4 regions of the Solibacillus sp. FSL W7-1472 genome follow, and region 2 is predicted to be linked to each of the others. Evidence: riboswitches for the same ligand, from Rfam matches in the RefSeq annotation. Region 2 holds a riboswitch; each other region holds the start of a gene.
The links. A riboswitch is a leader RNA that binds a small molecule or an ion and turns the genes downstream of it on or off. The one in region 2 is predicted to bind S-adenosylmethionine.
Positions count from the first base shown of each region.

Region 1: it holds a riboswitch for S-adenosylmethionine, as region 2 does, so the genes downstream of both, MKY07_RS01780 (O-acetylhomoserine aminocarboxypropyltransferase/cysteine synthase family protein) here and metK (methionine adenosyltransferase) in region 2, are expected to answer to the same signal.
Region 3: it holds a riboswitch for S-adenosylmethionine, as region 2 does, so the genes downstream of both, metA (homoserine O-succinyltransferase) here and metK (methionine adenosyltransferase) in region 2, are expected to answer to the same signal.
Region 4: it holds a riboswitch for S-adenosylmethionine, as region 2 does, so the genes downstream of both, MKY07_RS17985 (bifunctional homocysteine S-methyltransferase/methylenetetrahydrofolate reductase) here and metK (methionine adenosyltransferase) in region 2, are expected to answer to the same signal.

Region 1 covers NZ_CP150208.1:361,047-363,253, forward strand. The annotation lists gene nfsA (oxygen-insensitive NADPH nitroreductase) at 1-480, opposite strand, end outside; SAM riboswitch class I at 726-840, shown strand; gene MKY07_RS01780 (O-acetylhomoserine aminocarboxypropyltransferase/cysteine synthase family protein) at 957-2,207, shown strand, end outside.
Region 2 covers NZ_CP150208.1:2,878,351-2,880,557, reverse strand. The annotation lists gene pckA (phosphoenolpyruvate carboxykinase (ATP)) at 1-410, opposite strand, end outside; SAM riboswitch class I at 610-725, shown strand; gene metK (methionine adenosyltransferase) at 989-2,185, shown strand.
Region 3 covers NZ_CP150208.1:1,860,585-1,862,791, reverse strand. The annotation lists gene MKY07_RS09175 (ABC transporter ATP-binding protein) at 1-394, shown strand, start outside; gene metA (homoserine O-succinyltransferase) at 446-1,387, opposite strand; SAM riboswitch class I at 1,545-1,652, opposite strand; gene MKY07_RS09165 (nucleoside-diphosphate sugar epimerase) at 1,725-2,207, opposite strand, start outside.
Region 4 covers NZ_CP150208.1:3,607,031-3,609,237, reverse strand. The annotation lists gene hemG (protoporphyrinogen oxidase) at 1-1,120, shown strand, start outside; SAM riboswitch class I at 1,207-1,304, shown strand; gene MKY07_RS17985 (bifunctional homocysteine S-methyltransferase/methylenetetrahydrofolate reductase) at 1,407-2,207, shown strand, end outside.

The DNA of each region.
Region 1 (2,207 bases), 1.4 Mb from region 2:
AATCGTCATCGCAAATAGCGGGAAAACATATTCCGGTAAATTGAACAGCTCGCTAATTTCCTTAGGATTTGTACGGGCACCGCCAATATAGCAAATGCCGTAACCCATTGATTCTGCTGCAATAACAAAGTTTTGCGCAAATAATGCAACATCTGCTACACCTACAAGCACGTTTTCAGCCGTGTCAGCAGAAATATCGACTCCGTGCTTTTGACCAGCTACCTGCAAACGTTTGAAATCTACGCAAAACAAGAAAGAGGCACCAGCTGTTTTGAATTGGAATTCGTTTTTAGACAGTTCACCCAGCTTAGTTTTCTTTTCTTCATCCGTTACCCAGATAACACTGTATGCCTGCACAAAATGCGAGCTTGCCGCCATTTGTGCTGTTTCGATTAAATCGATGACAGTTTCTTTTGAAATTTCCTCACCTGTATATTTGCGAACAGATGTGTGACTGCGTAATAATTCTTTTGTATTCACGTGAACATCTCCCTTTTATGTAATAAAAATCTTAATGGTATATCCTTCAAGCTTATTTTAGTCAATATTTTAGTTGAAGTCGATTATAAGCGTCTATTCAATTCATAGGGAGGAAATTTTTGCATATCGTTAAATACAGATAAGAGTAATCAGAATAGAAATCTGAAAATTTTAATTTTTTGTGTTGACATATCGGATTAGTATGTTTTATACTGAGACTCAACGATGGAACACAAATCACATAACTCTTATCAAGAGCGGCGGAGGGAATAGGCCCTGAGATGCCCGGCAACCAGTAAGTGATGAACTGACTAAGGTGCTAAATCCTACAAAATGGACAATCATTTTGAAAGATAAGAGGAGGCAAACTTGCTCATGCGCAACCCTCTTCTTAACTGAAGGGGGTTTTTTTCATTTAAAAAATCCTCCTCAAAAACACCGATTTCACCATCGATTAAATTTTTGGGGGTATTAAAATGACAAATTTAAGACCAGAAACATTATTATTACACGGGGGTCAAAAGCCAGACCCGGAAACAGGAGCAATTGCAGTTCCGGTTTACCGTACAACGGCCTATGCATTTAATGACACAGCTCATGCGCAACGTCTATTTGCATTACAGGAAACAGGCAATATTTATTCAAGAATTATGAACCCGACAGTCGGGGCATTTGAAGAACGGGTTGCTTTATTAGAAGGGGGCACAGCTGCAGTAGGGCTTTCATCTGGCGCAGCAGCAGTAGCATTTTCTATTTTAAACGTAGCCGGTGCAGGGGATGAAATTGTTGCGGCAGGTTCACTTTACGGTGGGACTTATAATTTATTCGCGACAACATTGCCTCGTTACGGCATTACAGTAAAATTCGTAGATGAATCAAATCCTGAAAATTTCCAAGCGGCAATCACTGATAAAACGAAGGCAATCTTCGCAGAAATTATCGGAAATCCAAGCTTGAAAGTACTGGATATTGAAGCGGTAGCAAACATCGCTCATGACAATGGTCTTCCTTTATTAATCGACAGCACATTTGCTTCCCCATATGGAAGTAATCCGATTGAATTCGGCGCGGATGTTGTCATTCATTCTGCAACAAAATGGATTGGCGGTCATGGAACGACGATCGGCGGGATTGTCGTTGATGCCGGTAAATTCGACTGGACACAAGGAAGACATCCAGGGTTTACAGAACCCGATACTTCATACCACGGTCTAAGATACGGAATTGACACAGCAGGCGCTGCATTTGCGACAAAGCTTCGTGTTCAACTATTGCGTGATTTTGGTCCAACATTATCTGCTGACGCGGCATTTAATTTCCTGCAAGGACTTGAAACGCTTCATTTGCGTATTGTCCGACACAATGAAAATACACAGAAAGTTGCCGAGTATTTAAGAAACCACCCATTTGTGGAGTACGTGAATTACAACGGCTTTGAAGATTTTGCGACACATGATTTAGCGAAAAAGTATTTGAAAAACGGCTTCGGATCAATCATTACGTTCGGAATTAAAGGCGGACGTGAAGCTGGCCGCCAAGTAATCGATAACGTGGAATTGTTCTCACATGTAGCGAACGTTGGCGATGCCCGTTCATTAATTATCCATCCTGCGAGCACAACACACCAACAGTTATCTGCGGAAGAATTAAAAACTGCCGGCGTATCTGAAGAACTCATTCGCTTATCGATCGGGTTAGAAGCAGCGGAAGATATTATCGCGGATTTA
Region 2 (2,207 bases):
AATTGATGACAGAATAGATTATGCCAAGCATATTCATTAATTACTTTAATGGATAATTGAGACTCTTTGTCTGCACCTGCAAAACCGTTGAATACATATAACTCGTCACGTTCTTTTAAGTAATTTACAACTTTCACATAAAGTTTATCAAATACCTCTGCAGAAATCGGACGGTTAACTTTGCCCCAATCGATTTTATTGTTGCAAATTTCTTCTTTTACTATATATTTATCTTTTGGAGAACGGCCAGTGTATTTTCCTGTTTGGGCACGTAATGCACCTTCAACAGTCAGCACGGCTTCTCCGCGTGATGTAGCTTTTTCAACTAATTGTGGAACAGATAATTGAGTTTTGATGTTTTCCCCGTTTAAAAGTTCTTTCAGCTCGTTAGCAATTTCTACCGAATTCATCTATTAAATACCATCCTTTTTTATAGTATTCCCTTATAGAGGGGAGTTGATTCCTAATTCAAAAATAGTATAACACATTAAGTGAAATAATCTATACTAATTGCAAATTATTTTTTCCGGAATTTTAAACATTGCGAAATACGTCAAAATTTGTTGACAGCACTTGTTTTTTTGCGTAAGATGTTTAATTGAACGGATACTCTTATCCCGAGCTGGTGGAGGGGCAGGCCCTATGAAACCCGGCAACCTGCGTATATTTTATACGTGTTGGTGCCAACCTGATGCAAGGGCAAAAATTCCCTTGAACGATAAGAGTGAAAGGTAACGAAACGTAATATCCTTTCCTCACGTGTGATGAACACGGCTATGAGAGAAAGGATTTTTTTTATTTTGTTTTACAATTTCGTGCTGAGCGAAAATTATATAGTTACAGCCTTTCAGACCCTCGTGTTAAAGCAAATATAGCTTGACGTTAAAAGGTAGATACGCATTAGCGTAATTGCTTTATATAACGGACATGGGTAATGAGTACCGTATCAATAAAAAACAATTGCCAAAGTGATTTAGGAGGAAATGACATGACAAATCGTCGACTGTTTACATCAGAAAGTGTAACGGAAGGACATCCGGATAAAATTTGTGACCAAATTTCGGATGCCATTTTAGACGCTATTTTAGCTGCAGATCCAAATGCACGTGTAGCTTGTGAAACTACGGTAACAACAGGCTTAGTACTAGTATCTGGTGAGATTACAACTTCTACTTATGTAGATATGAAAGGAATTATCCGTGATACAGTGGCAGAAATCGGCTACACACGCGGTAAGTACGGCTTTGATGCGGAAAACCTTGCAGTACTAGTAGCTGTAGGAGAGCAATCACCTGACATTGCACAAGGTGTTGACCAAGCATTGGAAGCACGTGAAGGTTCAATGACGGATGATGAACTGGAAGCAATCGGTGCAGGCGACCAAGGATTAATGTTCGGCTATGCATGTAACGAAACACCGGAATTAATGCCGATGCCAATTTCTTTAGCTCATAAATTAGCACGTCGTTTAACAGAAGTACGTAAATCAGGAGAATTGGAATATTTACGTCCGGATGGTAAAACACAAGTAACAATCGAATATGATGAAAACAATGAACCTGTTCGTGTGGATACAATCGTTATTTCAACACAGCATGATGAAGAAGCAACATTAGAACAAATTCAAACAGATATTAAAGAGCACGTTATTAAACCGGTTGTTCCTGCTCAATTATTGGATGAAGCAACAAAATACTTCATCAACCCAACAGGTCGTTTCGTAATCGGCGGGCCTAAAGGAGATGCAGGTCTTACAGGTCGTAAAATTATTGTTGATACTTACGGCGGCTATGCGCGTCATGGTGGCGGAGCATTCTCCGGTAAGGATGCGACAAAAGTTGACCGCTCTGCAGCATATGCAGCACGTTATGTTGCTAAAAACATTGTAGCAGCTGGCCTAGCTGACCGTGCTGAAGTGCAACTGGCGTATGCAATCGGTGTTGCACAACCTGTATCAATCGCGGTTGATACATTCGGTACAGGAAAAGTAGAAGAATCAAAAATCGTGAACTGGGTACGTGAGCTATTTGATTTACGTCCTGCGGGCATTATTAAAATGCTTGATTTACGTCGTCCGATTTATAAGCAAACAGCAGCATACGGACATTTCGGTCGCACAGATTTAAATGTGCCATGGGAAAGTACGGATAAAGCGGCTGAATTGAAAGCTAAAGCAGGAATTTAATATAATAAAAAGGAGCATCCAG
Region 3 (2,207 bases), 1.0 Mb from region 2:
TTTTCACTGTGACCATTTAGCAAATAAATCATTCGAGCATTTGTCTCAAGGTGAACGGCAGCGTGTTCAAATAGCAAGGGCCATTATGGCTGATCCGGAAATTTTAATATTGGATGAGCCATGTGGCGGTCTGGACTTAATCGAACGGGAAAACTTGCTGCAAACAATAGAACAGATTGCACAAGCAGAAAACGGCCCTACCCTAATTTACGTGACGCATCATGTAGAAGAAATACTTCCTTGTTTTAGCCATGTACTTTTAATGAAAGACGGAAAAAATGTCGAAGCCAATGCACGCGAAGTTGTTTTAACAGACGAATTATTAAGCGATTTCTTCGGGCGGGAAATTAGTTTGCAGATCGAACGCGAACGTGCCTGGGTTGCAATTAAATAAAAATGAACCAGCAGGAGTCCACCTCCTGCTGGTTCATTTCATTTACACAAATTAAATATGATATTCAATATTTTCATCGACGTAATGCCATTCATACGGCGTTTCTTGGTATACGTAGTAGTTCAGCCAGTTGTAGAACAACAGATGCGAATGGGCACGCCAAACATTTTTCGGTGCCTGCAACGGGTCGTTATTCGGGAAATAGTTGATCGGAATTTCCGTATTGTCCGGATCTTTCTCAATATCGCGGAAATACTCATCCGATAAAGTCGTTGCATCATATTCCAGATGCCCTGTAATCATAATATGTTTATTGTTTTTCGATTGCACAATAAACACGCCTGCATCATCCGAATAGCTTAATAGTCGCAAGTCAGGGTGTGCCCGCACTTCATCAATTGAAACCGACGTGTGGCGTGAATGAGGTGCCACATACTCATCACTGAATCCCCGCACTAAATCTACTGTTAAATCCGTAATCACATGGGAATAAACACCGGAGCATTTCTTCGGCAATTCGAATTTTCCGATGCCAAAATGGTGATACAAGGCAGCTTGGGCGCCCCAACATATATACATAATCGAAGTGACATGTTCATCTGCCCAGTCCATAACATGCGTAATCTCATTCCAGTATCCAACATCTTCAAAATCCATTTTCTCTACTGGCGCTCCTGTAATAATGAGCCCATCAAAGCGACGGTGCTTCACTTGGTCGAATGTTCGATAAAATGTATCTAAATGTGATTTGGAAACATTTTTTGATTCGTATGTAGCCGTGTTTAAAAATGTCACATCTACCTGTAACGGTGTATTCCCGAGTAAACGCAGCAACTGCAGTTCGGTTTTTTCTTTTTCAGGCATTAAATTAAACACTAAAATATTTAACGGTCGAATTTGTTGCGTTTTCGCACGGTCTTCCTCCATAACGAAAATCTTCTCTTTTCTAAGCAGCTCTCCCGCCGGTAAATGTTTCGGAATATTAATCGGCATTCCACTTTCCCCCTCATAAACTTTTTCAGCAATCTTTTAATAATCTGTAGTTTTCAGGCAATGCATTGTTTTACGATTGAAACAAACTGTTCCAGAACAATATAAAAAGCCCCTCTCATTCCAGCAAAAACAGAAATGAGAGGGGCCTTTTTACCCGTTCTTATCTGCCAAGGTTCACACCTTGCTGGAAGTAGCACCTTTCTAGTTGAACTAGAGGTTGCTGAAGCATCATAAGGCCAAGTCCCTCCGCTTCTCTTGATAAGACTATTAAATTGTCATTAGTGTATCATGTACTTTGTAATTTTGCAATAATTCTAAAAATATTATTTCACGCTTACTAAAGCTGCTCTTTTTCTATATTGAATAACATTGTCTCCAGCTGTTCATCCCATACACGTGTCAATGTATTGTATACCCGCATAAAATGTCTGTTTTCCTTTTGATCGAAAAGCAAAAAACATAGGACCGGTATATCATTAATCTGGATCGATTCCGTCGAAACAACACTTGAAATATAATGCGGTACTTCATCTTCCGCAACCGGTTGTTCGGATAGTTGCTGCTGAATGAACTCAATCAGCACCGCTTCTTCAATTGCTTCGATTTCTTCCGTTTCGATTGTCGGGAAAGGCTCCGGAAACTCCTCCAAATCCGCAAATTCCTCCAGATCACCATCCAGTGGCTGCTCATGGATCGGGCTGTATTGAATAAAATAACTTGTTTCTTCAAGCTCCTCTTCAAAAATGCCCGATTCCAGCTGTGACTTACCCTTAGCGGTAAGTGCAAATTCCTGTTCCTTCACAATCATACCCAGTCGTAA
Region 4 (2,207 bases), 730 kb from region 2:
TATTTCCTACATTCATACGAATAACGAGCTGCATGCTATTCCGGCAGGTTCGACATTCGGTATTCCGATGAGTGTAGAATCGCTCATGTCGAGTACGTTAATTTCAGAAGAAGGAAAGAAGAGGGCCCTTCAAGATTTAGAAATCCCGAATACTAAATTTACTAAAGAAAGCTCTATCGGTACGTTTTTAGAATATTTTTTAGGTGAAGAAATTGTTCGAAAGCAAATTGCTCCAGTATTGGCAGGAGTTTATTCAGGCGATTTATATCAATTAAGCCTGGCATCTACATTGCCGTATTTAGTGGATTATAAAAACAACTACGGATCGATTATTAAAGGCTTCGAGGCACATCGCGAGCAATTCGAAAAAGCTGCGAATAAGAAGTTTATTTCTTTCCGTCCGGGTTTATCAGCATTAATCAATCGTTTAGAAGAACAGCTGCCGGAAGTTGAATTCATGAGAAAGACAGTAACAAAGCAAATTCTAAAAAAAGGTGAGCAATATGAAGTCGTGCTGGAAGATGAAACAATATTGGCAGATATTGTTGTACTGGCCGTTCCAAATGAGACGGTACGTCATGTAATACAGGATGATTCATTAGAGGAACAGCTGAAAAAGTTCACGACGGCATCTACTTTAACGATGTATGTTGGCTTTGATGTACCGGACGATATATTACCGGCTGATGGTACCGGCTTTATCGTTTCGCATAATAGTGATTTAATTTGTAATGCATCGACATGGACGAGCCGTAAATGGAAGCATACGTCAGCAGAAGGCAATTTACTCGTTCGCTTGTTTTATAAAGATATTAATCCGCGCTATGAAGAGTTGGCAGCCATGTCAGATGAAGAACTGACAAAAGTTGCATTGGAAGACATTCGTCTCAGCTTAGGTGTTGAAGCGGATCCAACTGTCATTAATGTAACAAAGTGGATTGACCAAATGCCGCGCTATGATTTGGCGCATAATGAAGCCTTATCAAAAGTTATACAGCAACTGGCAACGGATTACCCGAATGTTCTATTAGCGGGATGTGCCTATTTCGGAGTAGGAATCGGTGCTTGTATTCAAAACGGCAAAAAAACAGCTGAACACATTATTAGTCGAATTATGTAAAGAAATACTTCATTCAGCTAAAGGGTATTGACGGACGTATTAGATAACGTTATGATTCATTTAAATATTTCAAAAATTCATATTATTTCTTATCAAGAGAAGTCGAGGGACTGGCCCGATGAAACTTCAGCAACCAACATTAAGTCAGGTGCTAAATCCAGTGGCGAATGCCAGAAGATGAGAAGGGATTAAGTCGATAACTACTATGCCTTCTTTTCTTTAATGAAAGAAGGCTTTTTTGTATCGTAAAAATACTGAAAATACTGTAAATGATGGAGTGAAGGCAATGGGTTTACTTGAAGAATTACAAACACGGGTTTTAACAGCCGACGGAGCAATCGGGACACTTCTTTATTCATATGGGTTGGATTATTGCCATGAAGAAATGAATATTGCCCGTCCTGATATTATAGAGAAAATTCATAGTGAATATATTGCGGCAGGTGCAGATATTATTCAGACCAATACATATGGAGCTAACCGCATTAAGCTTGCACGTTATGGTTATGAAAATCGTGTGAAGGAGTTTAATGAAGCAGCGTTAAAGATCGCAAAGCGGGCAGCTTCCCTGGATGGGCAATATGTTCTTGCAACGATCGGTGGTATTCGGGGAATTCGTAAAAGTGATGCAACATTAGATGAAATTTTAGCTGCGTTCCAAGAACAGGCGGAAGTATTACTAGCAGGTGAACCGGATGGATTTTTATTGGAAACGTATTACGATTTTGAAGAATTATCGCATTGTGTCCATCTATTACGTTCGATGACCGATTTGCCGATCATTGCTCAAATGACGATGCAGGAACCGGGTGTCCTTCAAAATTTAATGACGTTAAATGAAGCGTTTCAAGACTTGGAAAGGTTAGGTGCAGATATTGTTGGGAGTAACTGCCGATTAGGTCCTTTCCATACAATTCAGGCATTTGAAGGGGTTAATTTACCGAATAAAGCTTTTTTATCAGCTTATCCGAATGCATCATTATTGGACATTGAAGATGGTCGAGTAGTTTATGAGTCGGAAACCGATTATTTCGCACGTGCAGCAGTTGAACTCGTAAACCAAGGTGTCCGTTTAATTGGCGGATGC